DNA from 3 places in the Streptomyces sp. NPDC018833 genome. Region 1 is predicted to be linked to each of the others. Evidence: riboswitches for the same ligand, from Rfam matches in the RefSeq annotation. Region 1 holds a riboswitch; each other region holds the start of a gene.

Region 1 (5,423 bases):
CCGCCGCGACAAAGGCGTGTTCACGCTCGGGGACGCGGTCGGCCGTCTGGCCAGGCGTGGACGTGTGCACATTCGTCGCAGCACGATCGAGGACTCCCTGACGCACTGGCGGGACGCGATCGGCGCCGCCGTCTACTTCGCCGTCCACCGCGAGGGTGAAATCGAGCTCGTCGCCGTGGCGGGCACTCCGTACGCCCCGGCCGCTCAGGAATGGGCCGACTTCCGTGAGACGGGGCACGCCCACGCGATCGGGCAGTGCCTGCTCAGCCAGCTCGACGAGGAGGCCCGCCGCGACCACCTCGACCGCCACCCGGTGCAGCGGGTGACGCCCTACTCGGTCCGTGACCGGGACGCGCTGCTGGAGCGGCGGGGCTCCCTCGGGCGTGTGGAGCCGGTCGTCGAGCGTCAGGAGTACGCCGTCGGCACAGTCCGCGCGGCCATCCGATCACTGCGGGTGACATAGCTGCGACGATGGCCATTTCCCTCCCTGTGCACCAAGAGGTCAGGCTCGGCCCGGCAGTTGAACAACTGCGGGCCGGGGTAGGCAGCCTGTTGGCGGCGCTTGCGTTCTCCATCAGTATCTGAAATATCACTCCTTGTGATCTGCTGGCGCTTCCACCACGATGGCGTCCTGAAGGCCAAGAGAGCCGGCAGCGATCGTTCCTGGCCGTTTCCTTCATGTCGTCAGCACGGTTCATTCATTGCTTCATCTACTGCGAGGTACGTGATGCGCGAGTCGGTCCAGGCCGAGGTTCTGATGAGTTTCCTCGTCTCCCAAGAGCTCTCCTTCCGGATCCCGGTGGAGCTGCACTACGAGACTTCGGACCCTTATGCGGTGCGGATGACCTTCCACCTTCCCGGTGACGCGCCCGTGACCTGGGCTTTCGGCCGGGAACTGCTGCTCGACGGGATCAATGCGCCGAGTGGGGACGGTGATGTGCACATCGCGCCGACCCGGCCGGAGGCGCTGTCGGACGTTCACATCCGACTGCGCGTCGGGAGCGACTCCGCGCTGTTCCGTGTCGGTGCTCCGCCGCTCGTCGCCTTCCTGGACCGTACGGACAGGCTGGTTCCGCTCGGTCAGGAGCTCGCGCTCGGTGATTTCGAGGTCAGTCTGGAGGAGGCGCTCGGGCGTATCCTCGCCGAGGAGAACGCCGGTTGAGGGCACCGGTCCCCGCCGGCCCACACCTGGAGCTGTCGGGTTACTCCCGCGGCGTGTGCCCGGTGCCCGTCACTTCTTGCGGCGCCTGCCCCGGGTGCCGCGCGCGGAGGCGGCCGCCCCGGTGGCGGGACGGCCCGGCCGGTCCGCCGAGACGACCAGGGCGGCGAGCACGGTGGTCACCGGTACGGAGGCGACGAGGCCGATCGAGCCCACCAGGGTTCGTACGATCTCCTCCGCCACCAGCTCGCTGGTGGCCACGGTGCCCACGCTGGACTGGGCGATCGAGAAGAGCAGCAGCAGCGGCAGTGCCGCGCCCGCGTAGGCGAGCACGAGGGTGTTGACGACCGAGGCGATGTGGTCGCGGCCGATCCGGATGGCGGAGCGGTAGAGGGCGCGCGGCCCCATGTCCGGGTCGGCCTGGTGCAGTTCCCAGACCGCAGAGGTCTGCGTCACCGTGACGTCGTCGAGCACGCCGAGCGAGCCGATGATGACTCCGGCGAGCAGCAGGCCGCTCATGTCGATGTTCGGGTAGAGGCCCTTGATCAGGCCGGTGTTGTCGTCGGTGTTGCCGCTGAGGCTGGCCCAGCCGATGAACAGCGAGCCGAGCAGAGCGATGAGCAGCAGCGAGATCAGCGTGCCCAGCACGGCGACAGAGGTCCGCGCGGTGATGCCGTGGCACAAGTAGAGCGCGATGAGCATGATCGCGCTCGCCCCGACCACCGCGACGATCAGCGGATTCGAACCCTGCAGGATCGCGGGCAGGATGAACAGTGTCAGCACGGCGAACGAGACGGCGAGCGCGATCAGCGCCATCACGCCGCGCATCCGCCCCACCAGGACGACCACCAGGGCGAAGATGCCCGCCAGCAGGGCCATCGGGAACTCGCGGTCCACATCGGTCACCGAGTACTGCAGATCGCGAGGCGCGTCCGGGGCGTACGCCACCACGACGCCCTGACCCTCCCGCAGTTGCCGTGGCGCGTCGGGCTGGACGATCTCGACGAAGGTGCGGCCCTTGTCCTTGCCGGTGATGACCTCGATGGTGGCCTTTCCGCAGTCGCCCCGCTGCGCGTTGACCGCCTCACGTCCCTCGGGCGTTGAGGTGTCGCCGGTCGGCGGCACCTGGCCGGCGTTGACGTCCTTGCAGTCGACCTTCTCGACGCTCACCACCCTGCCCTGCTCGGTCTGGCGGTCGAAGCCCACGCCGGAGCGCTCATGACCGGGCGTCCCGCCCGGCCACATCACGGCAAGTCCGACGAGGACGGCCGTCGCGAAGGGGATCAGCACCGCCGCAATGACCTTGCGGAGGTGCTGTGAGACGGGCGCGGCGGGCCCATGACTGTGCACGTGAGCGGTGGCGGGGCCCTGCGGATCGGGACGTTGCGGTGATGAGGTCACCTCCAGATCATCGCAAGAACGAGAGGGGGCCTCTGTTCAGCACGCCAGACATGACGCTAGCGTGGTGGCACCTTTGCACACGCGGGAGCTCGGAGCACCGGGCTGAGAGGGCGCTGACCTCCGTACATCTGTATGGGACAGCTGCGCCGACCGCCGAACCTGTTACCGGGTAATGCCGGCGTAGGGAGTAGGTCTCATGACCGTATCGGACGCACGCACGCCTGCCTCGAACCAGAACGACGAGGCCGGGAAGTCCATCGGCTGGCACAAGGGATATGTCGAGGGCTCGCGCCCCGACCTCCGGGTGCCGGTGCGCAAGGTGCACCTCACCAACGGCAAGGACGTGACGTTGTACGACACGTCGGGGCCTTACACGGATCCCGGCGTCGAGACCGACGTACGGCGCGGCCTGCCACCGCTGCGGGAGAGCTGGATCATCGGGCGCGGCGACACCGAGGAGTATGCGGGCCGACCGGTCCGGCCCGAGGACGACGGGATCAAGCACACGTCGCCGCGCGGGGGACTGCGCAACCTCGACGCCGTCTTCCCCGGCCGCCCGCGCCAGCCGCGCCGGGGCCGGGACGGGCAGGCGGTGACGCAGCTGGCGTACGCCCGCCGGGGCGAGATCACGCCGGAGATGGAGTACGTCGCCATCCGCGAGAACGTCTCGCCCGAGGTGGTGCGGGAGGAGATCGCGGCGGGCCGGGCCGTCCTGCCGGCCAACGTCAACCACCCCGAGATCGAGCCGATGATCATCGGCAAGCGGTTCCTGGTGAAGGTCAACGCCAACATCGGCAACTCCGCGGTCACCTCCTCCATCGAGGAGGAGGTGGAGAAGATGACCTGGGCCACCCGCTGGGGCGCCGACACGGTCATGGACCTGTCGACGGGCCGCAACATCCACACCACCCGCGAGTGGGTCCTGCGCAACTCCCCCGTGCCGATCGGCACCGTGCCCCTCTACCAGGCGCTGGAGAAGGTCGACGGCAAGGCCGAGGAGCTGACCTGGGAGGTCTACAAGGACACGGTCATCGAGCAGGCCGAGCAGGGCGTCGACTACATGACGGTGCACGCCGGTGTGCTGCTGCGGTACGTCCCGCTGACCGCGCGCCGGAAGACGGGCATCGTCTCGCGCGGCGGCTCGATCATGGCGGCGTGGTGCCTGGCGCACCACAAGGAGTCGTTCCTGTACGAGAACTTCGAGGAGCTCTGCGAGATCCTCGCCGCGTACGACGTGACGTACTCGCTCGGGGACGGCCTGCGGCCCGGGTCGATCGCGGACGCCAACGACGAGGCGCAGTTCGCGGAGCTGCGCACGCTGGGTGAGCTCAACCGGATCGCCAAGCGGCACAACGTGCAGACCATGATCGAGGGCCCGGGCCATGTCCCGATGCACAAGATCAAGGAGAACATCGACCTCCAGCAGGAGATCTGCGAGGAGGCGCCGTTCTACACGCTCGGCCCGCTGACGACCGACGTGGCCCCGGCGTACGACCACATCACCTCGGGCATCGGCGCGGCGATGATCGCGTGGTGGGGCACGGCCATGCTCTGCTACGTGACGCCCAAGGAGCACCTGGGCCTGCCCAACCGCGACGATGTGAAGACCGGCGTGATCACCTACAAGATCGCGGCCCATGCGGCGGACCTGGCCAAGGGCCACCCGGGCGCCCAGGAGTGGGACGACGCGCTGTCCGACGCCCGCTTCGAGTTCCGGTGGGAGGACCAGTTCAACCTGGCGCTCGACCCGGACACGGCACGGGAGTTCCACGACGAGACGCTGCCGGCCGAGCCTGCGAAGACCGCCCACTTCTGCTCGATGTGCGGTCCGAAGTTCTGCTCGATGAAGATCTCCCAGGACATCCGCCGTCAGCACGGCGACAGTCAGGAGGACATCGAGGTGGGCATGGCGGAGAAGTCCAGGGAGTTCGCCGCGGCGGGCAACCGGGTCTATCTGCCGATCGCGGACTGATCGTCCGGCGTCTCAGTGTCCCCCGGCACACGCTCCGGGGGACGCCGGCGTTTCAGGGTGGTGTCGGTGAGCACGCGCGCCGCCGGTCAGTCCGGTTGGTGTTCGGGGCCGCCGAAGTCGGGGCTGGAGAAGTCCGGGCTGGTGAAGGTCGGACGCCGGCCCGAGACCCGTCCCTCGGCGGGGCTGGAGAAGTCCGGTCCGCTGTAGCCGATCTTCGGGATACGGCTCACGGGGTGCGGGGGATCGGCGGGTGACGCCGTGGTGGCCGGTTCAGTCAGAGCAGCGCGCAGGAAGGGGAGGATGCCCCGTTCCCGCAGGGCCTCGCACCAGGCATCCTTGGCGATCCGGACCTCGTCCGGGAGGTCGTCCGCCGGCCGGCCGTCCGCGACATGGCTGGCGCCGTTGCGCAGCGCGGTCAGCAGCAGGGCGACGGCCGCCATCAGGATGGCGGCGGCCGTGATCGCCCCGAAGACCCATCCGGTGCGGACCAGCGTGTCGGCGAAGGACGGGGTGGGGCTCACCATCTTGACGAGGTAGCCGACGATCAGGAAGATCGCCGCGGCCGTGCCCGCGAGGAGCGGCGCCAGGACGGTGACGACGGCCGCGAATCCGGCACCCGTCTCGGCCGCCTCGCCGACCGGGGGCGCGAGCACGGGGCCGCGCTCGGCAGCGGCGGGCGCGCGCATCTCCGCGCGGACCTTCACATAGTGCTCGTACTCGGCGGCGGCGGAAGTGGTGATCAGCGCCGTCGCGTTGAGGGCCATGGTGCGCAGCTGTTCCGTGCTCAGGCGACGCGCTTCCACGGCGGCCGGATCCAGACGGTCGCGGGCGTCGCGCAGTGCGTCGTCGAGGACTCGCTCGAACTCGGCGCGGTCCTCGTTCAGCAGGTGC
Region 2 (5,423 bases), on a different contig from region 1:
ACGGTCGGCGTCAAGGCGTGCGCCGGCCGCCACGAGCCGGCGGCCCTGGGCCAGGTCACGCGGCCGGTCGACGGCGAGCAGGGCGACGAGCACGCCCTCGCGCAGCCACAGCACCGTCCAGGCCCGGTCCGTGGCCGGATCGCCCCGCCACAGCAGCGTGTCGCCAGCCGGGTGGTGGCCCGCGTACTGCACGAAGCGGCCGAACTGCTCCGACCAGAAGTAGGGCACGGGGTCGTACACCTGCGGCTCGGGGCCGGTGCCCAGGATGTTGGCGGCGACCGTGCGCGGCCCCTGGAGGGCGTTGTCCCAGTGGTGGACGAGCAGCCGCTCGCCGTAACGGCCGGAGGGGTAGGAGGCGCAGTCGCCCACGGCGTACACATCGGGTGCGGAGGTGTGCAGATGGCGGTCGGCGACGACGGCGCCGTCCGGGCCGAGCTCGATGCCGCTGCCGGCGAGCGCGGCGGTCGCGGGCCGGGCCCCGATGCCGACGACGACGGCGCCGGCCGCGAGCCTGCGCCCCGATCCCGCCAGCACGACCGCGCCCGGCTCGACGGCGGCCACGCGGGCGCCCGTGAGCAGCTCGGCGCCCGCCTCGGCGTACCAGGCGGCCATGGGCGCCGCGACCTCGGCGGGCATGGACCCGGCCAGCGGCCGGTCGGCGGCCTCGACGACGGTCACCGCGCAGCCGGCCTCGCGCGCGGCGGTCGCGAATTCCGCGCCGATCCAGCCCGCTCCGACGACCACGATGTCGTGCTGCCGCGCGAGCACGGGCCGCAGCCGGTCCGCGTCGTCGAGCGTACGCAGCAGATGGACGCCCGGGATGCCCGTCGTTCCGGGCAGGGTGACGGGTTCGGCCCCGGTGGCGAGGACGAGCGCGTCGTAGGAAACGGGGCCGGCCTCGGTGTCCACCTCGTGCGCCCCCGGGCGTACGCCGGTCACCTCGCAGCCGAGCCGCAGGTCGACCTCGAGCGCGTCGAAGTCGATGTCGAAGGCCGAGCCCTCGGCCGTGCCGAGGAGGATCGCCTTGGAAAGCGGCGGCCGGTCGTACGGCTGGTGCGGTTCGGCGCCGATGAGGGTGACCGCTCCGGTGAAGCCCTGTTCGCGCAGGGCTACCGCGGTCTGCACGCCGGCCATCCCGGCACCGACCACGACGACCCGCCGCCCGTCCCGCTCCTGGTGCTGTCTCTGCTCGCTCACCCGGCCACCCTAAGCTCCTGACGAACCGTCAGGGAGCAGTTGCTCGACCACACTGGTCCCACTGCCCTCTTGCGACTCCCACTCCCAGGTCTCCTCCAGCCGCACCCGGCCGTCGGGCAGTTCGACGACGACGGACCGGCAGTGGCCGCAGGAGGTCCCGCCGTCCGTCTTCAGCTGCACATAGCGGAAGTCCAGCCGATCTCCCTCGCGGGTGCCCACGAGGTGGCCGCGGACCACGTCACCGCCTTCGTACTCGGCCCAGATCCGCCCGTCCTCCTCGTGGTACAGAAACCGGGTGCTGGTACCCACCTGGCCGGGGGCCTGGTCGGCGACCGGCGCCAGCACCAGCCCGTCGAGCGATCTCACCACCGCGGTCACCTCCTGCGCCCCCTGCGCCGGGGGGACGGCGGCTCCCTTACTGCGCGCCTGGGCGTGGGGTTAGGGTGGCCACCGTAAGGCACTCGCGGGAGCCCGGACGCACCGGGCTGAGAGGGAGGCTGGCCGGCCTCCGACCGTACGAACCTGATCCGGGTCATGCCGGCGAAGGGAGGGGCTGGACGCCCATGTCTCGTACACCAGACGCCCCCGACGTCCTCGTCGTCGGGGGCGGAATCATCGGCCTGGTCACGGCCTGGCGCACGGCGCAGCGCGGACTGCGCGTCGCCGTCGCCGATCCCGAGCCCGGCGGCGGGGCCGCGCGGGTCGCGGCCGGCATGCTGGCCGCCGTCACCGAACTCCACTACGGCGAGCAGACGCTGCTCGGCCTCAACCTCGAATCGGCCCGGCGCTACCCGGCATTCGCCGCCGAACTCGAGGAGGCGAGCGGGCGGTCCGTGGGCTACCGCGCGTGCGGCACCCTCGCCGTCGCACTTGATGCCGACGACCGCGCCCACCTGCGGGAACTGCACGCCCTGCAACGCCGTTCGGGCCTGGAATCCGAGTGGCTGACCGGCCGCGAATGCCGCCGGCTGGAGCCCCTGCTCGCGCCGGGCGTCCGCGGGGGCCTGCGTGTCGACGGGGACCACCAGGTCGATCCACGGCGGCTGGCCGCCGCCCTGGTCGTCGCCTGCGAGCGGGCCGGTGTCGAATTCCGCCGCACCTGGGCGGAGCGGCTGCTCGTCGTGCACGACCGCGCCGCCGGTGCGGTGCTGGCCGACGGCACCGAGCTGGCCGCGGACCAGGTGGTGCTGGCGGGCGGCAGCCTGAGCGGCCGGCTCGGCGGGGTCCCGGACGACGTCCTGCCTCCGGTGCGGCCCGTGAAGGGCCAGGTACTGCGACTGACGGTGCCGGGCCCGTACGCGCCGTTCCTGTCCCGCACGGTGCGGGCGGTGGTGCGCGGCAGCCATGTGTACCTGGTGCCGCGCGAGAACGGCGAACTGGTGGTCGGCGCGACCAGCGAGGAACAGGGCTGGGACACGACCGTCACCGCCGGCGGCGTCTACGAACTGCTGCGCGACGCGCACGAGCTGGTCCCCGGCATCACCGAACTGCCGCTCACCGAGACGTGCGCCGGACTGCGCCCCGGCTCCCCCGACAACGCGCCGATGCTGGGATTCACGGAGCTGCCGGGGCTGTTGCTGGCCACCGGCCACTACCGCAACGGGGTCCTGCTCACACCGGTGACCGGTGAGGTGCTCGCCGCCGCGCTCACCACCGGCGAACTGCCCGACGCCGCCCGCGCGTTCAGCCCCCGCCGGTTCTCCCCCGCGGGTGCACGCGTACGGGTACGACAGGGGCAGCCCGCATGAACGTCTCCGTCAACGGCGAGGCTCGCGAGCTTGCCGACAGCACCACTCTGGACGCCGTGGTGGCGGCGTTGACGACGGCCCCCTCCGGTGTGGCAGCCGCCGTCAACGAGTCCGTCGTCCCACGCAGCCAGTGGGCGGGCACCCGGCTCGGCGAGGGTGACCGCGTCGAGATCCTCACCGCCGTGCAGGGAGGCTGAGCACCATGGCCGACGACCGTCTCACCATCGGCGGCACCACGTTCGCCTCACGGCTGATCATGGGTACGGGCGGGGCGCCGAGCCTCGACGTACTGGAGCGGTCGCTGCTCGCCAGTGGCACGGAGCTCACCACGGTCGCCATGCGCCGTCTCGATCCGACAGTGCGGGGGTCCGTCCTGTCCGTCCTGGCCCGGCTGGGCATCCAGGTGCTGCCGAACACCGCCGGCTGCTTCACCGCCGGCGAGGCCGTGTTGACGGCACGGCTCGCGCGGGAGGCGCTGGGCACGGACTGGATCAAGCTGGAGGTCGTCGCCGACGAGCGCACGCTGCTGCCCGACGGGGTGGAACTGCTGGAGGCTGCCGAGACGCTGGTCGACGACGGCTTCACGGTCCTGCCGTACACCAACGACGACCCGGTGCTGGCGCGCAAGCTCCAGGACGTGGGCTGCGCGGCGATCATGCCGCTGGGCTCGCCGATCGGATCCGGTCTCGGTATCCGCAACCCGCACAACTTCCAGCTGATCGTCGAACAGGCCGGCGTGCCGGTGATCCTGGACGCGGGCGCGGGCACTGCCTCGGACGCGGCGCTGGCGATGGAGCTGGGGTGCGCGGCGGTGATGCTGGCGTCGGCGGTGACGCGGGCGCAGGAGCCGGTGCTGATGGCCGAGGCGATGCGGCACGCGGTGGAGGCGGGGCGGCTGGCGTACCGGGCGGGCCGCATTCCGCGCCGCCACTTCGCGGAGGCATCGTCGCCGGTGGAGGGACGGGCCTCGCTGGACCCGGAACGCCCGGCGTTCTGAGGAGGCGAGTGGGGGCGCCGCGAGTCGAGGCCGCCGCGGGTGGGCGCCGCCGCGCGGGGCCGTTTCCCCGCCCCGCCCTCCCTTCGGCCTGGCGGCCGTGGGGGCTGGGCTCCGCGCCGGACCCCGAACCGCCTGAGGGGGGGGTGTACTCCCCCCATGGCTTGGCCGGGTCCCCCGCCCCACGGCCGGTGAGCGTCCGTCGGACGGGCTGGAAATCCGGCCCCGTCCGGCGTTCCAGGCGCGGGGTCCGCCGAAACGGGCTCCGCCCCGGCTGATTTCGCTCCTCGCCTCCAGCCCCGCCGGGGCACGTCCCACGGCCGCCAGGCCGAAGCGGGAGATCGTGGCCTGCCCACTGGGAACCGCCCCGCAGGGCGCACGGGGAGCGCCCACGGGCGGCTCCACGCCCGCAGCCATTTGGGGCCCCACGCCCGCAGGGCGCAGGCGGAGCCCCGCTTACGGAAAGGTGCGGGGCGGAGCCCTCAGGGACGCGCCCCCGCGTCACCTGTCACAGCTCCGCTGCAGCCCGGGCCCGGCCCGTAAGGCCGGCTCCCCGTGGCTCGTAGAATCGGCCCGTGGACACGACCCTCAAAGACCCCCTCGTCGGGCAGGTGCTCGACGGCCGCTATCGCGTCGACGCGCGTATCGCCGTCGGCGGCATGGCCACGGTCTACCGGGCCGTCGACACTCGGCTCGACCGGGTGCTCGCCCTGAAGGTGATGCACCCCGGGCTCGCCGCCGACGCGACGTTCGTGGAGCGGTTCATCCGCGAGGCCAAGTCCGTCGCCCGGCTGGCGCACCCCAATGTCGTCGGGGTCTTCGACCAGGGCGCCGAGGGCGCGTACGTGTACCTGGCGATGGAGTACGTCGCCGGATGCACCCTGCGCGACGTCCTGCGCGAGCGCGGCGCGCTCCAGCCTCGGGCCGCGCTCGACATCCTGGAGCCCGTGCTCGCCGCGCTCGGCGCCGCGCACCGGGCGGGTTTCGTGCACCGGGACATGAAGCCGGAGAACGTGCTGATAGGGGACGACGGTCGGGTCAAGGTCGCCGATTTCGGCCTCGTACGCGCGGTCGGCTCGGTCACCAACACCTCCGGCACCGTGCTGGGCACCGTCTCGTATCTCGCGCCCGAGCAGATCGAGTACGGCACGGCCGACACCCGCGCCGACGTGTACGCGTGCGGTGTCGTGCTGTACGAGATGCTCACCGGCGGGAAGCCGCATTCCGGCGACACCCCCGCCCAGGTGCTCTACCGGCATCTGAACGACGACGTCCCCGCTCCGTCCGCGCTGGTGCCCGGACTCGCCGTCGAGCTCGACGAGCTCGTGGCGAGCGCGACCGCCCGCAATCCCGACATCCGCCCGCACGATGCCGTGGCCCTCCTGGCGCAGGCCCGCGAGGCCCGTGCCGCGCTCGGTGACGAGCAGCTGGACGTGATGCCGCCGCAGGCACGGGCCGAAGACGGCCCCGTGAGGTCCGCCGCG
Region 3 (5,423 bases), on a different contig from region 1:
GGCAGGTCGAGCATCTCCGCCGTCTGCCGGTAGATCTCCACCTCAAGGGTGGAGAACGTGGGTCCGCCGAGGATCTGCACCACACCGAAGGAGCTGAAGGTGAACAGGAAGACCATCAGCGCCGCCGCCGCGACGGACGGGGCCAGCGCGGGCAGCGTCACCCGCCGCCAGGCGGTGAGGCGACCGACGCCCAGCACGCGCGCGGCCTCCTCCTGACGTGGGTCGAGCTGCGACCACAGGCCGCCGACGATGCGGACGACGACGGCGTAGTTGAAGAAGACGTGCGCGAGCAGGATCGCCCAGACCGTGGTGTCCAGGCGTACGCCCCACAGTTCGTCGAGCAGTCCGCCGCGGCCGAGCAGCGCGAGGAAGGCCGTACCGACGACGACCGTCGGCAGCACGAACGGCACGGTGACCACGGCGCGCAGCAGCCGCTTGCCCGGAAAGTCGAGGCGGGCGAACACATAGGCGGCGGGCAGTGCGGCGAGCAGGGTGAGCGCGGTGGACGCGAGCGCCTGCCAGGTGGTGAACCACAGGACGTGCAGGATGTCCGGGCGCCCGAGGACCTCGCCGAACCGCCCGAACTCCCACGCGCCGTCGACGCGCAGGCCGCGGCCGACGATCGCGGTGACCGGGTAGGCGAAGAAGACGGCGAAGAACGCGACGGGCCCGGCCATCAGGGCGAGCCGCGCCGCGTTCCCCTTGAGGGACTGCCTTACTTCAGCACGAGCGAGGACCACGACCGGACCCACTGCTCACGGTTCTCGGCGATCGTGCCGGGAGCGACGGTCTCGGGCTTGTCGACGACCACGCCGTGCTCGGTGTACAGCTCGGGCAGCTTCGCGCCGTCGACCACCGGGTTCACGAACATGGTGAGCGGCATGTCCTCCTGGAACTTCTTGGTGATCAGGAAGTCCAGCAGCGCCTTGCCTCCCGCCTCGTTCTTCGCGCCCTTGAGGAGTCCGGCGAACTCGATCTGGCGGAAGCAGGTGCCGGTCGCGACACCGGTCGGCGCCTCGGCCGGCTGGGGGTCGGCGTAGAGCACCTCGACCGGCGGGCTGGAGGCGTACGAGACGACGAGGGGACGGTCGGCCTTGGCCTTCCGGCCGCCGGCGGAGCCGGAGAACTCCTCGTTGTACGCCTGCTCCCAGCCGTCGACGACCTTGACGCCGTTGGCCTTGAGCTTCTTCCAGTAGTCCTGCCAGCCCGACTCGCCGAACGCGCCGACGCTGCCGAGCAGGAAGCCGAGGCCGGGCGAGGACGTCGCCGGGTTCTCGACGACGAGCAGGTTCTTGTACGCGGGCTCCGCGAGGTCGGCGAAGGTCTTCGGCGGCGCGAGCTTCTTGTCGGCGAAGAACTTCTTGTCGTAGTTCACGCAGATGTCGCCGGTGTCGACGGGCGTGACGCGGTGCTTGTCCGCGTCGAGCTGCGCCTCGTCCGCGACCTGGTCGAGCCCCGCGGCCTCGTACGGGGTGAACAGGTCGTTGTCGAGGGCGCGGGAGAGCAGGGTGTTGTCGACGCCGAAGAAGACGTCGCCCTGCGGGGAGCCCTTGGTCAGGATCTCCTTGTTGAGCGCCGCGCCGGCGTCCCCGCTCTTGAGGACCTTGACCGTGTAGCCGGTCTGCCGGGTGAAGTCCTTCAGGACGGCGTCGGACGCCGCGAAGGAGTCGTGGCTGACGAGGGTGACGGTCTTGGACGCGCCGTCCGCGGAGGAGCCGGACTCCTTGGATTCGCCGCCGCAGGCCGCCAGGGCGGTGACGCCGAGGGCGGCAGCGAGCGCGGTGCCGGTGGCACGCCGAAGCTGGCTGTTCATGATGGTGCTGACTCCCTACGCCGGTATGACCCGGATCAGGTCCGAGGGTCTGCGGCCTGTTGGGACATGTCCCGCCGCACTCTCAGCGCTGTCGTGCGCTCCCCTGTCGGAATGTTTCGTTGTTCATTTGTGCGAACGCACAGGGCACAGTATCAGCCGTGGCCGACACCGCCCCCTGGTCACCGCTCCTGCGCCGCCAGCTGCCCGCACGCCCCGTCGATCTCCTGCCCACGGGTGTCCCGGACGGTGACCGGCACACCATGAGCCGCGATGGCCTCGACGAAGGCCTTCTCGTCCTCCGGCCGCGACGCGGTCCACTGCGAGCCGGGGGTCGGGTTCAGCGGGATCAGGTTGACATGGACCCTCCCCCTGGCTCCGCCGGTGGGACCCCCACCCTTGAGGAGCCGGCCGAGCAGATCGCCGCGCCACGCCTGGTCGTTGATGTCGCGGATCAGCGCGTACTCGATGGAGATACGGCGGCCGGACTTCTCCGCGTACTCCCAGGCGGCGTCGAGGACCTCCCGGACCTTCCAGCGGGTGTTGACCGGGACCAGGGTGTCGCGCAGCTCGTCGTCCGGCGCGTGCAGCGAGACGGCGAGACGGCACTTGAAGCCCTCGTCGGCGAAGCGGAGCATCGCGGGCACCAGGCCCACCGTGGAGACGGTGATGCCGCGCTGCGAGAGGCCGAGGCCGTCCGGCTCGGGGTCGGTCAGCCGGCGGACGGCGCCGACGACGCGCTTGTAGTTGGCGAGCGGCTCGCCCATGCCCATGAAGACGATGTTGGACAGCCGGGCGGGGCCTCCGGGCACCTCGCCGTCGCGCAGGGCGCGCATGCCGTCCACGATCTGGTGCACGATCTCGGCGGTGGACAGATTACGGTCGAGACCGGCCTGACCCGTCGCGCAGAACGGGCAGTTCATCCCGCAGCCCGCCTGCGAGGAGATGCACATCGTGACCCGGTCCGGGTAGCGCATCAGGACGGACTCGACGAGCGTGCCGTCGTGGAGGCGCCACAGCGTCTTGCGGGTGGTGTCGTTGTCGCAGGAGATGTGCCGCACGACCGACATCAGATCGGGCAGCAGCTCCGTGGCGAGCTTCTCGCGTGCGGCAGCGGGGATGTCGGTCCACTGCGCGGGGTCGTGCGCGTACCGCGCGAAGTAGTGCTGGGACAGCTGCTTGGCGCGGAACGGCTTCTCGCCGATCGCGGCGACGGCGTCCTTGCGCTCGGCGGGCGAGAGGTCGGCGAGGTGCCGCGGGGGCTTCTTGGCTCCGCGGGGCGCGACGAAAGTGAGTTCTCCGGGCTTGGGCATGGTGCTACCAGTGTCGCAGAGATGCGACGGAGGGCCCGCCGCCCTGTGGACGACGAGCCCTCACGAAGAAGACCGCAGGTCAGACGGCCTCGGGCTGCGGACCGTAGCCGACCGGAGCCGTTCAGCCGCTCGCTGCCCGACGGCCCCGGCGCGTGCCGCCCCGCCGGGTCAGCCGGACCCCACGAACAGCACCAGCAGCAGCCATACCACCGGGGCCGTCGGCAGGAGCGAGTCCAGCCGGTCCATGATGCCGCCGTGGCCGGGGAGCAGGGTGCCCATGTCCTTGATGCCGAGGTCCCGCTTGATCATCGACTCGCCGAGGTCGCCGAGCGTCGCGCTCGCCGCGACCGCGAGGCCAAGCAGCAGGCCCTGCCACCAGGTGCCGTCGTCGACGAGGAACTGCATGCACAGCGCGCCCGCCGTCATCGCGAAGCCCACCGCGCCCAGCAGCCCTTCCCGGGTCTTGCCGGGGCTGATGCGCGGCGCGAGCTTGTGCTTCCCGAATCGCCAGCCGACCGCGTATGCCCCGGTGTCGCTGACGACCGTGAGGACCAGGAAGGTGATCACCCGTTCCGGTCCGTCGTCCGCACTGAGCATCAACGCGACGAAGGTCGCCAGGAACGGCACGTAGAAGGCAGCGAAGACACCGGCCGTGACATCCCTGAGGTAGCCGTCGGGCGGCTCGGTCATACGCCAGACCAGCACCGCGAGCGCGGTCAGCGCCACGGCCACCCAGGCGCCTTCGGCCCCGCGTACGTAACCGGCCACGACCATGGCAGCGCCGCCGACCGCCAGCGGCACCAGCGGCGCCTTGATCTGCTTGCGCTCCTGGAGGCGGGTGGTCAGCTCCCACAGGCCGACGACGACGGCGACCGCGATGACGCCGACGAACACGGCCTTGACGATGAAGAGCGACGCGACGATGACCGCGCCGAGCCCCACACCGACCCCTATGGCCGACCGCAGATCGCGACCGGCCCGCTTCTTCTGCGGCGGCTGAGGTGCGGCCGGCGGCGGGCTGGGCATGGGCTCCTGCGTGTTCTCGTCGCGGAACAGGGGGCCACCGAGCCGTGCGGCCCCCCGGTCACGGTCCTCGCGGCCGGACCGGCCGCCGGGTTCCTCGGGGCGTTCGGCGTCTCTACCTGCGTCGGGATCCGGCACGATGGGCATGGGCTGCGTCTCTGATGTATACCGTGCCTCGTGCCCATCGTAGGCGGGACCCGCCGGGAGGGGCCCCTGGTCGGGCGGCGGCCATGCACCGGCGTATCCGGCGCCGTGCGAGGCCCCCCAGGAAGAGTCGTTCATCAGACCTCGAGCAGCTCGGCTTCCTTGTGCTTGAGCAGCTCGTCCACCTGCGCGACATACTTCGCGGTGGTGTCGTCCAGCTCCTTCTCCGCACGCCGGCCCTCGTCCTCGCCGACCTCGCCGTCCTTGATGAACTTGTCGATGGTCTCCTTGGCCTTGCGGCGCACGGAGCGGATCGAGATCTTGGAGTCCTCGGCCTTCGACTTGGCGACCTTGATGTACTCCTTACGGCGGTCCTGCGTGAGCTCCGGGAAGACCACGCGGATGATGTTGCCGTCGTTGCTCGGGTTGACGCCGAGGTCCGAGTCGCGGATCGCCTGCTCGATGTTGCGCAGAGCGGTCTTGTCGAACGGCGTCACGACGGCCATCCGCGGCTCCGGAACCGAGAACGACGCCAGCTGGTTGATCGGGGTCAGGGCACCGTAGTAATCCGCCACGATCTTGTTGAACATCGCCGGGTGCGCACGTCCGGTGCGGATCGCGGCGAAGTCATCCTTGGCGACCAGGACGGCCTTCTCCATCTTCTCCTCGGCCTCGAGGAGGGTCTCTTCGATCACCACTTGCTCCTGCGTGTCTTGAGTTGGGCCCGGCATCGGACTGGGCCGGCGGAACCTGCGTCGCGTGTTGCCCTGCACGGTGTCCGACCGGCAGGGCTTTGTCCATCCCCGAAGACTCCCCGAGGCCCTCGGGTCAGGCCCGGGTGTCCCGGTCGCTCACGAGCGTGCCGATCTTCTCACCCCGGACGGCCCGAGCGATATTGCCCTCCGTGAGGAGTTCGAAGACAAGGATCGGAAGGGCGTTGTCGCGGCAGAGGGTGATGGCGGTGGCGTCAGCGACCTTGAGGTTGCGGGACAGTACCTCGCCGTACTCCAGCGCGTCGAACTTCACCGCGTCCGGATTGGCCTTGGGGTCGGAGTCGTAGACGCCGTCGACACCGTTCTTGCCCATCAGCAGTGCTTCGGCGTCGATCTCCAGAGCCCGCTGAGCGGCGGTGG

The links. A riboswitch is a leader RNA that binds a small molecule or an ion and turns the genes downstream of it on or off. The one in region 1 is predicted to bind thiamine pyrophosphate.
Region 2: it holds a riboswitch for thiamine pyrophosphate, as region 1 does, so the genes downstream of both, thiO (glycine oxidase ThiO) here and thiC (phosphomethylpyrimidine synthase ThiC) in region 1, are expected to answer to the same signal.
Region 3: it holds a riboswitch for thiamine pyrophosphate, as region 1 does, so the genes downstream of both, ACH5AF_RS10295 (thiamine ABC transporter substrate binding subunit) here and thiC (phosphomethylpyrimidine synthase ThiC) in region 1, are expected to answer to the same signal.

What each region holds. Positions count from the first base shown of each region.
Region 1 is NZ_JBIRZM010000007.1:290,725-296,147, reverse strand. Features, by position in the region: partial or broken gene ACH5AF_RS17595 (IclR family transcriptional regulator) at 1-585, shown strand, start outside; gene ACH5AF_RS17590 (SsgA family sporulation/cell division regulator) at 728-1,162, shown strand; gene ACH5AF_RS17585 (YibE/F family protein) at 1,232-2,560, opposite strand; TPP riboswitch at 2,632-2,764, shown strand; gene thiC (phosphomethylpyrimidine synthase ThiC) at 2,757-4,532, shown strand; gene ACH5AF_RS17575 (hypothetical protein) at 4,619-5,423, opposite strand, start outside.
Region 2 is NZ_JBIRZM010000006.1:245,758-251,180, forward strand. Features, by position in the region: gene ACH5AF_RS15265 (NAD(P)/FAD-dependent oxidoreductase) at 1-1,134, opposite strand, end outside; gene ACH5AF_RS15270 (hypothetical protein) at 1,207-1,566, opposite strand; TPP riboswitch at 1,651-1,763, shown strand; gene thiO (glycine oxidase ThiO) at 1,761-2,945, shown strand; gene thiS (sulfur carrier protein ThiS) at 2,942-3,142, shown strand; gene ACH5AF_RS15285 (thiazole synthase) at 3,148-3,942, shown strand; gene pknB (Stk1 family PASTA domain-containing Ser/Thr kinase) at 4,515-5,423, shown strand, end outside.
Region 3 is NZ_JBIRZM010000004.1:118,605-124,027, forward strand. Features, by position in the region: gene ACH5AF_RS10290 (ABC transporter permease) at 1-677, opposite strand, end outside; gene ACH5AF_RS10295 (thiamine ABC transporter substrate binding subunit) at 716-1,813, opposite strand; TPP riboswitch at 1,809-1,928, opposite strand; gene rlmN (23S rRNA (adenine(2503)-C(2))-methyltransferase RlmN) at 1,993-3,123, opposite strand; gene ACH5AF_RS10305 (phosphatidate cytidylyltransferase) at 3,292-4,428, opposite strand; gene frr (ribosome recycling factor) at 4,428-4,985, opposite strand; gene pyrH (UMP kinase) at 5,119-5,423, opposite strand, start outside.